One region of the Lysinibacillus sp. GbtcB16 genome, then DNA from elsewhere that is predicted to be linked to it. Evidence: a T-box and tRNA genes for the amino acid it is inferred to sense, from the RefSeq annotation. Region 1 holds a T-box; the other holds one or more tRNA genes.

What was found. The T-box of region 1 lies ahead of argS (arginine--tRNA ligase). A T-box ahead of a tRNA ligase gene usually reads a tRNA of that ligase, here a tRNA-Arg.
Region 2: it encodes a tRNA-Arg, which carries the amino acid that the T-box ahead of argS (arginine--tRNA ligase) is inferred to sense. The anticodon was not compared.

What each region holds. Positions count from the first base shown of each region.
Region 1 covers NZ_JAGXJV010000001.1:1,626,049-1,634,264, forward strand. The annotation lists gene KVT27_RS08200 (copper amine oxidase N-terminal domain-containing protein) at 1-337, shown strand, start outside; gene KVT27_RS08205 (hypothetical protein) at 484-684, opposite strand; gene KVT27_RS08210 (FAD-dependent oxidoreductase) at 1,281-3,167, shown strand; T-box leader at 3,362-3,581, shown strand; gene argS (arginine--tRNA ligase) at 3,627-5,300, shown strand; gene KVT27_RS08220 (MFS transporter) at 5,410-6,585, shown strand; gene KVT27_RS08225 (hypothetical protein) at 6,841-7,941, shown strand; gene recQ (DNA helicase RecQ) at 7,949-8,216, shown strand, end outside.
Region 2 covers NZ_JAGXJV010000003.1:34,970-43,185, forward strand. The annotation lists gene rapZ (RNase adapter RapZ) at 1-392, shown strand, start outside; gene KVT27_RS15055 (gluconeogenesis factor YvcK family protein) at 397-1,365, shown strand; gene whiA (DNA-binding protein WhiA) at 1,454-2,401, shown strand; gene KVT27_RS15065 (HPr family phosphocarrier protein) at 2,515-2,772, shown strand; gene clpP (ATP-dependent Clp endopeptidase proteolytic subunit ClpP) at 2,824-3,417, opposite strand; tRNA gene KVT27_RS15075 (tRNA-Arg) at 3,735-3,809, shown strand; gene KVT27_RS15080 (basic amino acid ABC transporter substrate-binding protein) at 4,310-5,104, shown strand; gene KVT27_RS15085 (amino acid ABC transporter permease) at 5,185-5,889, shown strand; gene KVT27_RS15090 (amino acid ABC transporter ATP-binding protein) at 5,886-6,608, shown strand; gene KVT27_RS15095 (spore coat protein) at 6,663-7,280, opposite strand; gene KVT27_RS15100 (LemA family protein) at 7,413-7,994, shown strand; gene KVT27_RS15105 (TPM domain-containing protein) at 8,081-8,216, shown strand, end outside.

The DNA.
Region 1 (8,216 bases):
AGAAAAAGCACCGATTAAAGCTGTAAAACCTTATGAGAATAATGTCTATTATCTAACAAGATATGAGCGTGGTATTGTAAATGCTCATGAAACGAGTAATCTTAAATCTGCCACACGAACAAATGGGCAATGGGTTACTGATTATTTAGGCAAGCCAGGGTTTTATTATGGTTTTGATACAATAGGCAATTCATATAACTGGAAAATAAATAATAACGGCATCTATATTTTTGGTTATAATAGATTTGGCCATTTAAGCTCAGATGATAGAAAAAAAACTTTTGGAAATTACCGGGTAGACGTAAAGGGGCATAATCATGAGGTATTACACCCTTAAAGTTTGCTTATTCAAGATACAGCGATTTGGCTGGTTTAGGTTCTGTAATGATCCTGAGCCAGTCAATTTTTGCTTACTCGGTTCGTTATGATTGGAATGGGGCATGGCCATTAGTTTGAGTTTACTTTCCAGCACAACATGTTCTATTATTTGCGTTGCTTTTTCGTATAAAAAATAAACCAAATATAATATACGATTACAACTAGTGACAAACCTAATGAAACATATTTATTTTGTTCATTGGGCAAAATAATAATAAAGATAATAGCTAATATAGTGGCAGGGAATACCGTGTAAAACCAGATTCGCACAGCTTTATTTTTAAAAGAAACTTCAAATCGATCCATACATACACCTCATTTATTATTTCTAAGTTTAAGTAGTTGAAAATTCTTTCTTACTAGATAACATAACAAATTTTGAGTTGGAAGTGAAATGGTAAATTGATGCTGGAGGAACGGATGAAATTAACGCATGAAAGATTAATGAAAATATCTTTTTTCCTGTAACTTTATTTGAAGATGATGCGTCTACATAGTAGTGTATTTAACTATTTTTGAAAAAGAATAGTAAATTGACATCATTTACCACGGGGGTTTTAGTTGCTTATTGCCAAAAATATAGACTAAAATGATTCTGACTGTTTTTTTATCAGGTACAATTTATCCTGATTATCTACTTGTGCCCATACGCACATCCCCGTTTTGACTGCCTAATGAAGTGACGAAACGAACCTTGTCTGCAAATCGGAAAAAATATCCCAATCCTCTATATGATGGAATACACGTATCCTTTACGCTAATTTTATAGGAAAATACTATAGTAAATGATAGGCCATACAATATTCGGCAACGGAACTAATAGGACATTCAGCTCTTTTAAGAGACGGAAATGATGATAAAATAAACATGTTATTGGAAATATTAACAATCGGAGGTATATTATGGGTAAGGGCTTATTATGGACAGCCACTTCTATCTTAGTAGTTTTACTTGGGTTTGGAAGCTACTATTTTATCAAAGAAATAACAAACTCTATGGCATACAATAAATTAGTGGATGAGTATAAAAAGCCAGTACCAATTAGCAATATAGAGTCTGAATATGATGTAATTGTCATTGGTGGTGAGCCTGAGGGTGTCGCTGCTGCGGTTGCTTCAGCACGTAATGGGGCTAAAACATTATTGGTAGAAAAACGTGAAGAGTTGGGTGGATTATTTACATATGGGATGTTGAATTTCCTAGATATTCCACGAGATGGTCATAATAATTCCATCAGTGAAGGTATTTTTAAAGAATGGCATGAGCTTGTTCGAGGTAATGATGCTTTTGGTATCGTCGGAGCTAAAGCAGCATTTAAAAAGCTGATTGATGAGGAACCAAATTTAACATTGTCGGTGCAAACGGAAGTTGTCAAAGCGAATCTTCAACAACACCAACTAACGTCTGTTGAGCTAAAAAATGAATACGGTACATATGTCGTTAAAGGAAAATCATTCATAGATGCTACACAGGATGCGGATTTTGCTACAATGTCTAAAGTTCCTTTCTTCGTTGGTGGTGAAGATATAGGGATAAAGGATAAGCGCATGGCTGTAACATTAATGCTTCATTTGAAAAATGTGGACTGGGATCAAGTAAAGAAAGCGGCGAAGTCAGATGTATTTGGCGGGGCTAACTTGAATCATACCGTTATGTGGGGCTTTACAAAGCTTCATGATGAATATACACCTTTACAAGAAGGTACAAGATTAAGAGGGTTAAATTTAGCGCGAGTGGATGATGAATATTTTATTAATGCCTTACAAATTTTCGGGATTGATGGCTTAAATGATCATTCGAAGCAGGCGGCCATTGCTGCAGGTAAAAAAGAAACATTGCATGTACTTAAATATTTACAGGAAAACTTCCCTGGATTTGAAAAAGCAGAAATCGTCAGCTTCCCAGAAGAGCTTTATGTACGAGAAACTAGACATATCTGGGCGGAATATCAATTACCAATGTCCGATATTTGGCAAAATCGCGATCATTGGGATAGCATTGGCATTGCCTCTTATCCGGTAGATGTGCAGGCTCAAACACCACATGATTATGGCTATGTCATTTCTGCACCAAAGCAATATGCGATTCCTTTCCGATCTCTAGTACCAAAGGATATTGATGGTTTACTTGTTGTAGGACGATCTGCAGGTTATTCATCTTTAGCAGCAGGAAGTGCCCGTATTGTTCCGACTGGTATGGTGACTGGGGAAGCGGCAGGGACAGCGGCAGCACTGGCTCTTCAACAAGATGTTACTTTTAGAGAAATGAGCAAGGATAAAAAATTAATTGCTACATTAAGAGAGCAATTGGATAAACAAGGTGCTTATATCGATTCATTTTCTGTGGACTATCCTTATCAAGGCGAATGGTATGATGAAGCCATTCAATCGTTAATTAACTATGGACTTGTAGTGGGTGGTTATGATAATGATTTAAAGGTCGACAGTAAAGCAACGAAAATTAAGTTTGCTAAAATGTTTAAAGAAAGTATGATTCGTGCCGGCGGAGAGAGTACAGCCGATAAGAAAGATAAGCTGGAGATTGTCATTAATAAGGTATATAGCACGGGTGATGAAGCTATTACGCGAGATGAGCTGGCGCAATATTTGTCAGATGTACTTATCGATGAATCGACTGGAACAAGCTGGGAAAGCTTAATTGAAAAAGAAATTGTTACTGAAAAAGTAGCGAAAAAAGTGAAGGACAATAAGCAACTGAAATTAAAAGAGATGTATGCCATCATGGCAGATGTCATTCATTATATAGAAAAAGAACGTTCCTCTAAATGAGGAGCGTTTTTTTAATGTGGATCTTTTGCATGCCTTCTGTAACAACATGAAGGTGAATGCGGATGCAATCAGTGCCAACGTTGCTGCTGCCCAGGCAAGATATTCTAGATTCCCTGAAGTGATGACAATGATTATTTAATACAAAAAATGTTGACGTCTAGAAAAGACTCCTGTAAAATATGTCAAAATCATAGAAAAATTCGATGATAAAGAGAGTAATTGATGGGACAACTGGAAAGCGAGTTAGGGATGGTGTGAGCCTAATACAGAAACCATGAATGAAGCGCACTTTGGAGAAGATTCTCGAACTACTAGTAGAGAATAGCGGGGCGTCACCTCGTTAACAATGGAAAGTGGTCATGATGAATGGCAACTAGAGTGGTACCACGGGATTACAATGCTCTCGTCTCTAATTATAGAGGCGGGGGCTTTTTTTATTGAAAATGGAGGAGAATATACATGAATAAACAAATTGCAAACAGTATTGCTGAAATTTTAAAGCATCAGCTAACAGCTCAAGACGTGGAACAATTGCTAGAAAAACCAAAAAGTTTAGAAGTTGGCGATGTGGCATTTCCATGCTTCACCTTGGCTAAAATATGGAAGAAGCCACCTCAACAAATTGCAGAGGAAATAGCGAACCAATTGCAAAATGAGATGATCCATCAGGTGCAATCTGTTGGTGGCTATGTCAACATCTTTTTAAATCAAGCAAAAGTAACGCAACAAGTGTTGGGCCTTATTATGCAGGAACAACAAAATTTTGGTACGAATAAAACCGAAATGGGGAGTGTCGTCCTCGACTTTTCTTCGCCCAATATTGCTAAACCGTTCTCTATGGGGCATTTACGTTCAACCGTCATTGGCAATGCCTTGGCAAATATTGCAGTGAAAAATGGTTACCAGGCTATTCGTATTAATCATTTAGGGGACTGGGGCACCCAGTTTGGCAAGCTTATCGTTGCCTATCAAAATTGGGGTGATAAGGAAGCCATTACAGCATCTCCTATTGAGGAATTATTAAAGATCTATGTTAAATTTCATACGATGGCCGAACAAGATCCTACATTAAATGAAATGGCTCGCGCCGCATTTAAAGCATTAGAGGATGGTGATTCAGAGGCGTTAGCATTGTGGCAATGGTTCCGCGATGTATCGTTAGATGAATTTCAGGCTATTTATCAGCTGCTAGGTATCGATTTTGATGAATATACAGGAGAAGCCTTTTACAATGATAAAATGACAGAGGTTGTGACAGAGCTACAAAGCAAAGGACTCCTAATGGAATCAGAGGGTGCCTTTGTAGTAGAGATGGAGGGAATGCCTCCTTGTTTAATAACAAAAACAGATGGCGCCACGCTTTATGCAACTCGTGATTTAGCGGCTGCCTTTTACCGACAACAACAGTATCAACCGAACAAAATTTTCTACGTAGTTGGCAATGAACAAACGCTCCATTTTAAACAATTATTTCAGGTGATCGAAAAAATGGGGTATAAGTGGGCAGAAGATTTGCAGCATGTACCGTTTGGGATGATGCTAAAAGATGGTAAGAAAATGTCCACACGTAAAGGTAAAGTGGTGTTATTAGCGGATGTGCTAGCCGAGGCGATTGCCACAGCTAAGCGCAATATAGAAGACAAAAACCCTCATTTACAGCAGAAAGAGCGAGTAGCGCAGCAAGTAGGAGTTGGAGCGGTTATCTTTAATGACCTAAAATATCATCGTTTAAACGATATTGAATTCTCCATCGAGCAAATGATGAATTTTGAAGGGGAAACAGGGCCTTATGTACAGTATACCTATGCTCGTATTTGCTCTATCTTGGCAAAAGGCGATGTACCCTCTCACATGAAGACATTTGCTCCATTAGGGCAGCAGGCTTGGCCAATCATTTTATTATTGGAACAATTTCCGAAGGTGGTGGACACCGCTTTTAATCAGGCAGACCCATCCATTATCGCAAAATATGCTTTACAACTAGCACGTTTATTAAATAAATATTATGCCCATCAAAAAATATTAGTTGATGATGCCCAGCAAGATTCTCGTCTAGCGCTTTGTCATTGTGTGGCGATAGTGTTAAAAGAGTCATTAGCGTTATTGGGCATTGAGTCGCCAGAAAATATGTAGTGAACGGTCGCATATTCAAAGCATTGACCATTTATAGAATACATGGTAAAAGGATAGAATAATAGAAGAAAACTCTTCCATTGACTGGCAGCAGAGAGGATTAAATCAAATGGATAAAAAACAATGGACCGTTTCACTAATTTTAGTCGTAATAAGTATATTCTTTGTAGCACTTAATATGAGACCCGCAGTAACGGGGATTGGGCCACTCTTTAATGTCCTCATGACAAACTTACAGGTTTCCAATACGAGTATGAGCTTTCTCACCTCTATCCCTGTTTTTTGCATGGGTTTATTTGCTCCGATTGCTGTACCATTTCAGCGTAAGCTTGGAACAAAATTAGCAATCGTGCTGTTAATGGTTATACTCATCTTTGCAAATGGGCTACGCTTTTTCCAAGAAAGCTATCTTTTATTAGTTGTCACTAGTTTTGCGGCAGGCTTGGCTATTGCGATGATTGGGCCTATATTAAATGCATTTATTAAGAAAAAATTCCCTCAGCGCTTTACGATTGTTATTGGTATCTATTCATTTGGCATCGGCGTTGGTGCTACTTTAAGTGCAGCATTGACAGTGAGCTTTTATCAGTATTTTGATAATCAGTGGACAGTTGCACTGGGCTTGTGGGCCTTACTGGCTATGGTCGCCCTTATTCTATGGAGCTGGGCAATCCCGAAAGAACAAGGGAGAGATGGTGAAGAATTTGCTAAAAACGAACCGGCGCGTAATCCTTGGGTAACTGGACGTGCTTGGTCAATTTTATTGTATTTTGGCTTACAAACCTCCCTGTTTTTCTCAATGATGTCGTGGCTTACACCTCTTTTACAGGACAAAGGAATGACGCTGAAGGAAGCGAGTATGATGCTGACGTTTATGTCTATTGTACAAATGATAGGGAATATTGCTGTGCCGATGCTTATGGAGAAATGGACGAATCGATTAGCATGGGTAGTGGCATTGGGCTGTTTAGGGCTGATAGGCTTTACATTATTATGGCTTTTTTCAGGTATTTATTTGTGGCTGGCCGTATGGATAATCGGCATTGTTCTAAGTGGGCTATTTCCGATCGGCCTGCTGTTACCACTTGATGAAGCTAGAAATGATCAGGAAGCTAACAGCTGGTCATCGATGGTATTTTCAGGTGGCTTTATGCTAAGTGCAATCATTCCTGTTGTGATTGGCGTTTGCTATGACATGACAGGTAACCATACATGGACGTACGTAATCTTCCTCGCATTAATGCTTGGAATAATCGCGACAACAGGGCTATTGCGAAAAAATTAATTCAAGAAGGCATGCCATTCAAAACGCATGTCTTTTTTTTGTCAAAAATATTTTGAAGGCCTAAAATCCATCCATTTTCACAGCAAATCAGAGAACCCATTAATTTTAATAGGTAGAATGAAATAGAACTAAAGCGATTGCTCTATTTTACTACTAATTAAATTCAAATAATAATATTATGTAAACTTGAAACATCCTAAGACCTTGATTATGATAGACAAGAGAGATAGTTGAAAAGAAAGTTTTGGTGAAGGTATGTATAAAAAGATGCTCGTTTTAGGAGCGGCTACAATACTAATGACTAGTTGTGACAGTCAAATAGGTGCAGGCTGGTTTCAAGCAGAAAAAGCAGAGATGCCAACAAAAACAGTGGCCAAGCAAGAAGAAAAGATAGTGCCTGAGGTCAAGGTGATAGGTGAGCATGGAATTGGTGCAGGCATTATTATTCAGCAAAAGGATGATGAGCTTTATATTTTAACTAATGGCGCGCTAGTAGCCTCAAAGCCAACTGCCCTTGTGCAAATTGGTCCGGATAAGCTAGTGGCAGCGAATGTTCATTTTATGTCAACGGCACATAATGTTGCACTTTTGCAGGTGACCTATAAAGCGAATGTAAAAGTACCTAAAATGTATGTGGGGGAGCTTGATCTGCTATCAGTTTATGTGAATGGCTTACCTTATACGATTCAAAAATACGAAGATAAAATTGCTGCTTATTATATTGATACAGAGGAAAAGCTACCTTTGGGAAGTCCTGTGATGGAGGCGGAAAACGGAGCAATTGTCGGTCTTTATTTTAACCGTCAGCAGCAAGGTGAAGCACAACCATACATATTGCCGATAAAGGAAATTCAACCATTTATGCAGAAGTGGTTAAAGGAAGGCATGAAGGCGAGTGTACGCCTATCCCAATCAAAAAATTTATATCCTTATATGGAACAGGGTGATCAAGAAGCCGTACAGCAAGCCATCGACCAATATGGTGAAAATATATTTGCGTATAATATAGATGAAATCAATCTTTTTTTAGATACATTCCATAAGCATTTAAAAGGCGCTGTCACTATTCAAGATGCAAGTGTTATGGAGCCGATTGTAGGATCAGAAGATTTGCAAGACACTTTGGCAGGTATGGTTGCCTACTATGCTTCCAAACAGGCGAAGATTCATTTCTCGAATACGGACATTCAAGATATTCGTATTATGGATCAGCATCTACAGGTACGAGCTAAAACGGAGTATGTATTGACCAATGCAGCTGGTCAGGAGGCACTTGCCCATTCCATCATGCTTTATGAAATTATGAAAAATGAACAGGGCGAGTACAAGCTACTTCGTCTTACTACTGAGGAGTGAACTTTGCATGGAGCAAGCAAGACAAATGCTACAGCATCATTTTGGCTATGAGGCCTTCCGGCAAGGACAAGCCCAAATTATTGAACAAACTTTACATGGACAATCGAGCCTTTGTGTGATGCCAACAGGTGGAGGGAAGTCTATTTGTTATCAGATTCCAGCGTTAATGCTTGAGGGGCTCACAATCGTCATATCGCCTCTTATTTCTTTAATGCAAGATCAGGTGGAAGCTTTACGAGCAGCCAATATTCCAGCTGCCTATATAAATAGTACAT
Region 2 (8,216 bases), on a different contig from region 1:
GTGAAGCAGATACTATTTTTACCGTAAACATCATGTCTTTTGGCTTCAAGCATGGTATGCCAATTGATGCAGACTTAGTGTTCGATGTTCGTTTTCTTAAAAATCCGTATTATGTAGAAGAGCTACGCCCAAAGACGGGACTTCAAACAGAAGTATCCTCCTATGTTTTAGCCTTGGAAGATACGCAAATACTTATACAAAAACTAACGGATTTGTTCGACTTTATGATTCCTCTTTATCGACAAGAAGGTAAATCACAACTCGTTATCGCTTTTGGTTGTACGGGTGGTCAGCATCGTTCAGTAACTTTAGCAGAGTTTTTTGGGGCTTATTTAGCCAGCAAAGAGAATACGGTTATTACGCATCGTGATATTAATCGTAGAAAGGAATGAGTGAATGGGGAAAAAGCAAACAAAGCTTGTGGTAATTGGTGGTGGAACAGGACTATCTACATTACTTCGTGGGCTCAAGCACCATCCATTTGATATTACTGCTATTGTGACGGTAGCAGACGATGGCGGCTCTTCAGGACGTTTACGAGATGATTATGATATTCCACCACCAGGTGATGTTCGTAATGTCATTGCGGCATTATCAGATATTGAACCGCTAGTGGAGCAAATGTTTCAATACCGTTTTTCAGCGTCAGAGGATTTACGTGGACATTCCTTAGGGAACTTAATGCTAACAGCACTTACTGATATTACTGGTGATTTTAACCATGCTATAAGTGAGATGGGGAAGGTATTAAAAGTACATGGCCGTGTAATACCAGCAGCCAATAAAAAAATTAACTTACATGCTGTGTTAGAGGATGGTTCAATCATTGAAGGTGAATCAAAAGTCCCGACAGCGACAAAACGCATTGATCGCGTTTTTTTAGTACCCGAAAACGTGCAACCGTTACCAGAAGCTATTCGGGCAATTCAGCGTGCAGACTATATATTAATTGGCCCAGGAAGCTTATACACAAGTATTATTCCAAATCTCCTTGTCAAAGAGATAGGGGAAGCTGTTGTGAAAGCAAAAGGAAGAAAAATATATGTTTGTAATTTAATGACACAAAAAGGTGAAACCATTTCTTATACAGCAGGTGATCATGTATCGGCCATACATAAGCATGTTGGCGCATCCTTTATTGATTCGATTTTAGTTAATGATGAAGAATTGCCGAATCCTGTAAAAGAATTGTATAAAGAAGAAAGAGCAGAGCCAGTGACATTTGATGTGGCAAAGCTTGAAAGTATGGGATTAGAGGTTATAAGGCGCGATATTGCTACAATTCGATCAGATGGTACGGTTCGACATAATGCTACGAATGTTGCAGAGTGGCTGGTAGATTATGCCGGTATTTATGATCGGTAAGAGAACCGATAATAGAAACATAAAGTGTTTATTGTATATGGTAAGATGAACATATACATAGAAATTATGATTGAAAGGGGGGCGTGATATGTCTTTTGCTTCTGAAACGAAAAAGGAGTTAACCCAAATAGAAGCGGACAATCATTGTATGAAAGCAGAAGTTTCTGCCCTAATTCGTATGAATGGTTCATTATCCTTTGCGAATAAACAACTAAGCTTGGACGTGCAAACTGAAAACGCTGCAATTGCAAGAAGACTATATACGATTATGAAAAAATTGTATCCGTACAATGTGGAATTACTAGTTCGTAAGAAAATGCGATTGAAAAAAAATAACGTATATATTTGCCGTGTAAGAGAAGGAGCGCGCGAGCTGTTAATTGATTTAGAAATCATCTCAGACGACTTTCAATTTAATCATACGATCTCAAGAAAGCTCATTAAAAAAAATGGTCAAAAAAGAGCCTATTTAAGAGGTGCATTTTTAGCAGGAGGCTCTGTCAATAACCCAGAAACGTCCGCCTACCATTTAGAAATTTATTCTTTATATAAAGAACATGGTGAGGCATTGATGGATTTAATGAATGAATTTGAACTCAATGCCAAAACAATTGAACGTAAAAAAGGCTTTGTTACTTATTTAAAGGAAGCCGAAAAAATTTCTGATTTCCTTAATATTGTAGGCGCCCATCAGGCAATGATGAAATTTGAGGACGTTCGGATATTGCGAGACATGCGCAATAGTGTCAATCGTATTGTGAACTGTGAAACAGCCAACCTAAACAAAACAATTGGAGCAGCATTACGGCAGGTAGAGAATATTCGATTTATTGAAAATTCTATTGGTCTTGACCAGCTACCAGAAAAGCTTCGTGAAATTGCACGATTACGAGTAGAGTATCAAGATGTTACGTTAAAAGAACTTGGTGAAATGGTATCCAGTGGTACCGTCAGCAAATCAGGTGTCAACCATCGTTTAAGAAAAATAGACGAAATAGCAGATGCATTAAGACGCGGTGAAAAAATAGGTGGTTAAGTTTTCATACTTTTCAGGTATGAATGTCATGCGTAATCGCTTATTGTTCTTTTGCTAGTAAGTAAGGTAAGATAAAACTAATAGATGAACGGTAGTGAAGGGGAGTTTTGAGAATGATCGAGAGAAGAGTCCAGGTTAAATTAAAATTAGGACTACAAGCTAGACAAGCAGCACTATTTGTGCAAGAGGCCAATCGTTTCAGTGCGGATATCTTTCTAGAAAAAGATGAAAAAAAAGTGAATGCCAAATCGATAATGGGTGTCATGAGCTTAGCGGTGGCGAAAGGTACCGAAGTAACGTTAAGTAGTGAAGGCAATGATGCTGAGCAAGCGGTTACAGCATTAGCTACAATTATTGAAAATGAAGATTAACAAACAAATAAAAATGCCTCTCAGAGTAATTTTCTGGGAGGCTTTTTTGTATTATTTATTATCCGTACTACGGTGCATAATGTGATCGATTAAACCATATTCTTTTGCACGTTCAGCTGTCATGAAGTTATCACGATCTGTGTCTCTTGCAATGACTTCAAGTGGTTGACCAGTGCGCTCAGATAAAATGCCGTTTAATTTTTCACGTAAGAATAAAATACGTTTAGCAGCAATTTCAATTTCTGTCGCTTGACCTTGTGCGCCACCTAGTGGTTGGTGAATCATTACTTCCGCATTTGGTAATGCAAAACGTTTACCAGGTTCACCCGCAGCAAGTAAGAAAGCTCCCATTGATGCAGCCATACCAATACAAATCGTTTGAACTTTTGGCTTAATAATTTGCATTGTGTCATAAATAGCCATACCAGCCGTAATTGATCCACCTGGCGAATTAATGTAAAGAGAAATGTCTTTGTCTGGATCTTCTGCTTGTAGGAAAAGTAGCTGTGCGACAATTGAGTTCGCCACATTGTCATCAATAGCACTTCCTAAAAGGATAATGCGGTCTTTAAGTAGACGTGAATAAATGTCATATGCACGCTCACCACGGCTTGTTTGTTCAATAACTGTAGGAATTAAATTCATGTTAAATCCTCCTTCAAAAAACTAAATTCGATTACCTTTGCTGAAATCTACATTGTTTATTTCAGCTGTAACCTTATCATACACATTATAGTCAGGGAAGGTCAAATATTAACCCTGCTAAAGTGAAATTAATTAAAATAAAAAAAATAAATTCTTTTTGCATTCTATGGTTGAAATATATGTGATACGTTTGTATAATAGGTAAGGTTATAAGTTTGAAAGTACAGGACACTATTTTGCAGGTATGCTTCAAATGAGGATTATCTACATCATGCTTTTCGTAAGCCTAGGGTGAGTACTTTTTTTTTGTGTTTTTTGCCCTCGTGGTGTAATGGATAACACGTAAGATTCCGGTTCTTGCACTGGGGGTTCGATTCCCTCCGAGGGCGCCATTTTACTGAATATTGATATACTGTAATAGCTCAATCTCCTAATAAGTAGTTTAGCAGCCTGCTTAGTGGAGATAGAGAGGAAAAGTAATGGGAATACTGTCCTAGTTGGCATTATTCCCCTATTTATGCCTTTCAAACCTTCAAGAAAGCAACAACTCCAAATTATTTTTTAGTGAACATACTGTCCGTGAAGGCTAGTAATAGCCGAAAAAAAGAATCCTTTCTGAGGGGATTCTTTTTTTTTTGTTTAAATTTATCGAAATTTGGCATTGCTTCTATTGTATATATATTAGTTTTAGTTTCGTTTTCTTGTTATTAATGCTTATTTTTTCTATTTAATTGGGTTTTCCATTAATTAATATGAAAAAATATTTAGTTTTATGCGAAAAGTTGTTGTGCAAATACTATAATGTTAATATAATTGACCTAATAGTCTAACATTTCCGAATTGCGAAAAATAATACGCAGGATGGAAAATTATCGAAATAGGGGGAAATGCAATGAAAAAAACAGCTTGGATGTTACTTATGGTTATAGCAGCGCTAACTTTAGCACTTGCAGGATGTGGCACAAAGGACAATGCCTCTTCTGGTAGCACACCTTCAGAAGGTGCGGATGGCAAGAAAGTATATAAAGTAGGTACAGAAGCAACTTTTGCACCGTTTGAATCTGTTGACGATAAAGGGAAAATTGTGGGGATTGATGTCGATATTTTAAAAGCAATTGCTGATGAAATGGATTTCGAAGTAGAGTGGAATAATATTGGTTGGGAACCCGTTTTCCAAACAATTAAAAACGGTGAAACACATATTGGTGCTTCAGGGATTACAATTACAGATGAGCGCAAAGAATCATTTGATTTTACTGAGCCATACTATGAATCTCAATTATTAATTGTTGTGAAAGAAGATTCAAAGATTAAATCATTAGATGAATTAAAAGATAAAAAGGTGTCCGTACAAATTAATGCTACTGGCCATATGGCAGCTAAAAAGCTACAAGGTGAAGCAAGTACAAATATTATGGCTTTTGAAAGTCAGCCAATCGCAATTCAAGAAATGCTAAATGGTAATGTTGACGCAGCTATTGGAGACAATGCGGTAGTATACGAATATATTAAAGCGCATCCAGATCAAAAAATTAAAGTCATTCAAGATGACGCATTCGAAAAAGAATATTATGGCTTTATGGTTCAAAAGGGGAATAAAGAGCTATTAGATAAATTAAATGAAGGTCTGAAAAAGATTAAAGAAAACGGTAAATTAAAAGAAATTACAGGTACTGATTTCGAATAATAGGGTAATGCCACTCGCCAAGCAGTATGCTAGCGACTCATTTAATTGATGTGACTTTAAAGGGGAAATGGGGTTTTCGGATGGACATCTTTGACCTACGCTGGGACATTGTCTGGAACTACCGAGATATGTTTATACGAGGTATTGGCGTAACACTTATTTTGACACTTAGTGGTTATTTTGGCGGTATTCTTTTAGGACTATTTTTAGGACTAGGGAAATTATCAAGTAAAAAATGGATATATTGGCCATCAAAATTATATGTGGATTTATTCCGCGGAACACCAATGCTTGTTCAAATTTTATTAATACACTTAGCCGTTATTCCAACCATTTTTGGACATTCTTTAGGGTATATGGTTTCAGGGATTACAGCGCTTATTTTAAACTGTGCTGCCTACAACGCAGAAATTTTCCGTGCAGGTATCCAGAGTATTGCAAAGGGGCAAATGGAGGCTGCTCGTTCACTTGGACTTACACATAACCAAGCGATGCGTAAGGTTATTTTACCGCAGGCCTTTAGACGCATGATCCCGCCATTAGGGAATGAATTCATAGCATTATTAAAGGATTCCTCACTAGTAACAGTCATTGCTGCACCAGATATTTTATATGCTAGTAAAGTTGTTGCAGGTGCAAGCTTCCGTTTCTGGGAACCGTATATTGTTGCTGCATTACTATATTTAATATTAACGTATGGTGTAACGAAGATTGTTGCATTTATTGAGAAACGATTTAGCAATAGTTATGTCCCTCGTAAGGCAGAAGGGCGGGAAGCAAGATGATAAGAATTGAGAACCTACACAAATATTTTGGTAAGCTAGAAGTATTAAAAGGGATTGATTATGAAATCCAAGAAAAACAAGTTGTTTGTGTCATTGGGCCTTCTGGTTCAGGAAAAAGTACTTTTTTACGTTGCATTAATATGCTAGAGGAAGTAACGGACGGTGCTATTTATATTGAAGATGTGAAGATCAATGATCCGAAAACGAATATCAATGAAATTCGAGCAGAGGTGGGGATGGTGTTTCAACAATTTAACTTATTCCCTCATATGAACGTCATCGATAATGTCACGATGGCACCCATGCAAATTCGTAAAATGAGTCGTCCAGAAGCTGAAGAGCTTGGGCATGAGCTGTTAAAAAAGGTCGGTCTCGACAGTAAAGCCTATAATTATCCTGAACAGCTATCAGGTGGACAACAGCAACGTGTAGCTATTGCACGTGCGTTAGCAATGAAGCCAAAGGCCATTCTATTTGATGAGCCTACTTCAGCTCTTGATCCTGAAATGGTAAAAGAGGTGTTAGATGTTATGAAAAATCTAGCGGCTGAAGGGATGACAATGATTGTAGTCACACATGAAATGGGCTTTGCTCGGGAGGTTGGTGATCGAGTAGTCTTTATGGATGGTGGCTATATTGTGGAAGAGGGGTTGCCTGAGGAATTATTCGGAAACCCACAAAGTGAACGTACAAAAGCATTTTTAGGAAAAGTACTATAATGAGAAAAGGCAGTCCATGATGAGAATTCATCACTATGGACTGCCTTTTGATTTTTAATGAAGGGGATTAGAGGTTGTATCGTATGCATTAAGCATCGTTTGCATATCTTGTTGAGAGTACTGAGGCACTTGATAATAGCCATGTTTATTTTGGTAAATGGATAATTCATAGGCCATTTCTATGCAGTTGGGAATACTATCAGCAACAACACGACGAACAACAGGGTTTGTCGTTTCTGTTGCAGCAGCCGTCATACATTTTGCTGCTCCCTTTTGAGCGCCTAATAAGAAACCAGAAATGGCTTCATCATTAATTTCATTAGCGTTTTGCATTGGTTTTTTGGGTTGGCCTGGAGTTAAGCCATATTTAAAGTCATTGCCTGTTTCCATTTGGTAACGTCCCGTAGGAACAGATGGATCATGACCTGTTTTAAAGGACTCAACAATCGTATTATACATACCCAATGTAAAATTATATTGGCGATCCAAAATGCTGAGTAATTCTTGATCCTTTACTTGTGGACGTAAAATGATCGCTTGGTTCATACCAGCGATAATTTCACCAATTGCTTCATGCATGTCCATCATTTCGTGTCCACCATGATTTAGACTATGTTGTTGATTGAAATTGGTTTGATTGGATGATGATTCATTGTAAAACGATTGTGACAAAAAAAACGCCTCCTCATATAATTTTTGATGCAGTATTTAGTATGTCAAGCCAAATGAATTTCATACGGTATAAATGCAAAGGCAAAAATGTAGACTAACAAAAGGAAATGCAAGTCAAGGAGGTTTTAGAAAATGAAGAAATGGTTTGGACCAATTGGGATAATTGTTATCATTCTTATCGTGCTAGCCTTAGTATTGATTCCTAAATATAACAGTTTAGTAACAGCTGAGGAAAATGTAGATTCCAAATGGGCGCAAGTTGAAAACCAGCTCCAACGCCGCTATGATTTAATTCCCAATTTGGTTGAATCTGTGAAAGGGTATGCGAATCACGAGCAACAGATCATTGCGGATATTACTAACGCACGTGCTCAAATGAGCAATGCTAATACTCCCGCGCAGCAAGCTGTTGCGAATGATGCTTTAACGGGTGCACTTAGTCGTTTACTAGTAGTCGTGGAAAACTACCCGAACTTAAAGGCAGACGCAAATTTTCGTCAGTTAATGGATGAGCTTGCTGGCACAGAAAATCGCTTGGCAGTTGCGCGCGAGGATTATAATAATGAAGTACAACAATTTAATAAACATGTTAAACGCTTTCCTGGCAATTTAATGGCAGGAATGTTTGGATTTGAACAAAAAGAATACTTTAAAGCCGCAGCGGGTGCCGAACAAGCACCGTCTATTGATTTTAGTCAATCAGGTACACAGTGATGAAGCGTTGTATTATACAGCTGATTATCGTTTGCTCAGTGCTTCTTTTTAGCATGACTATGACGAAAGCAGCAATGCCTTCACCAATGAAAAATACGTATATTCATGATTTTGCGAATGTTTTATCTTTGGATGTAAAACAAGAGCTAAACCATTATTCAGAGCAATTAGATAAGGGAACAGGTGCTGAAATCATGGTCGTAACCGTTGATAGCCTTCATG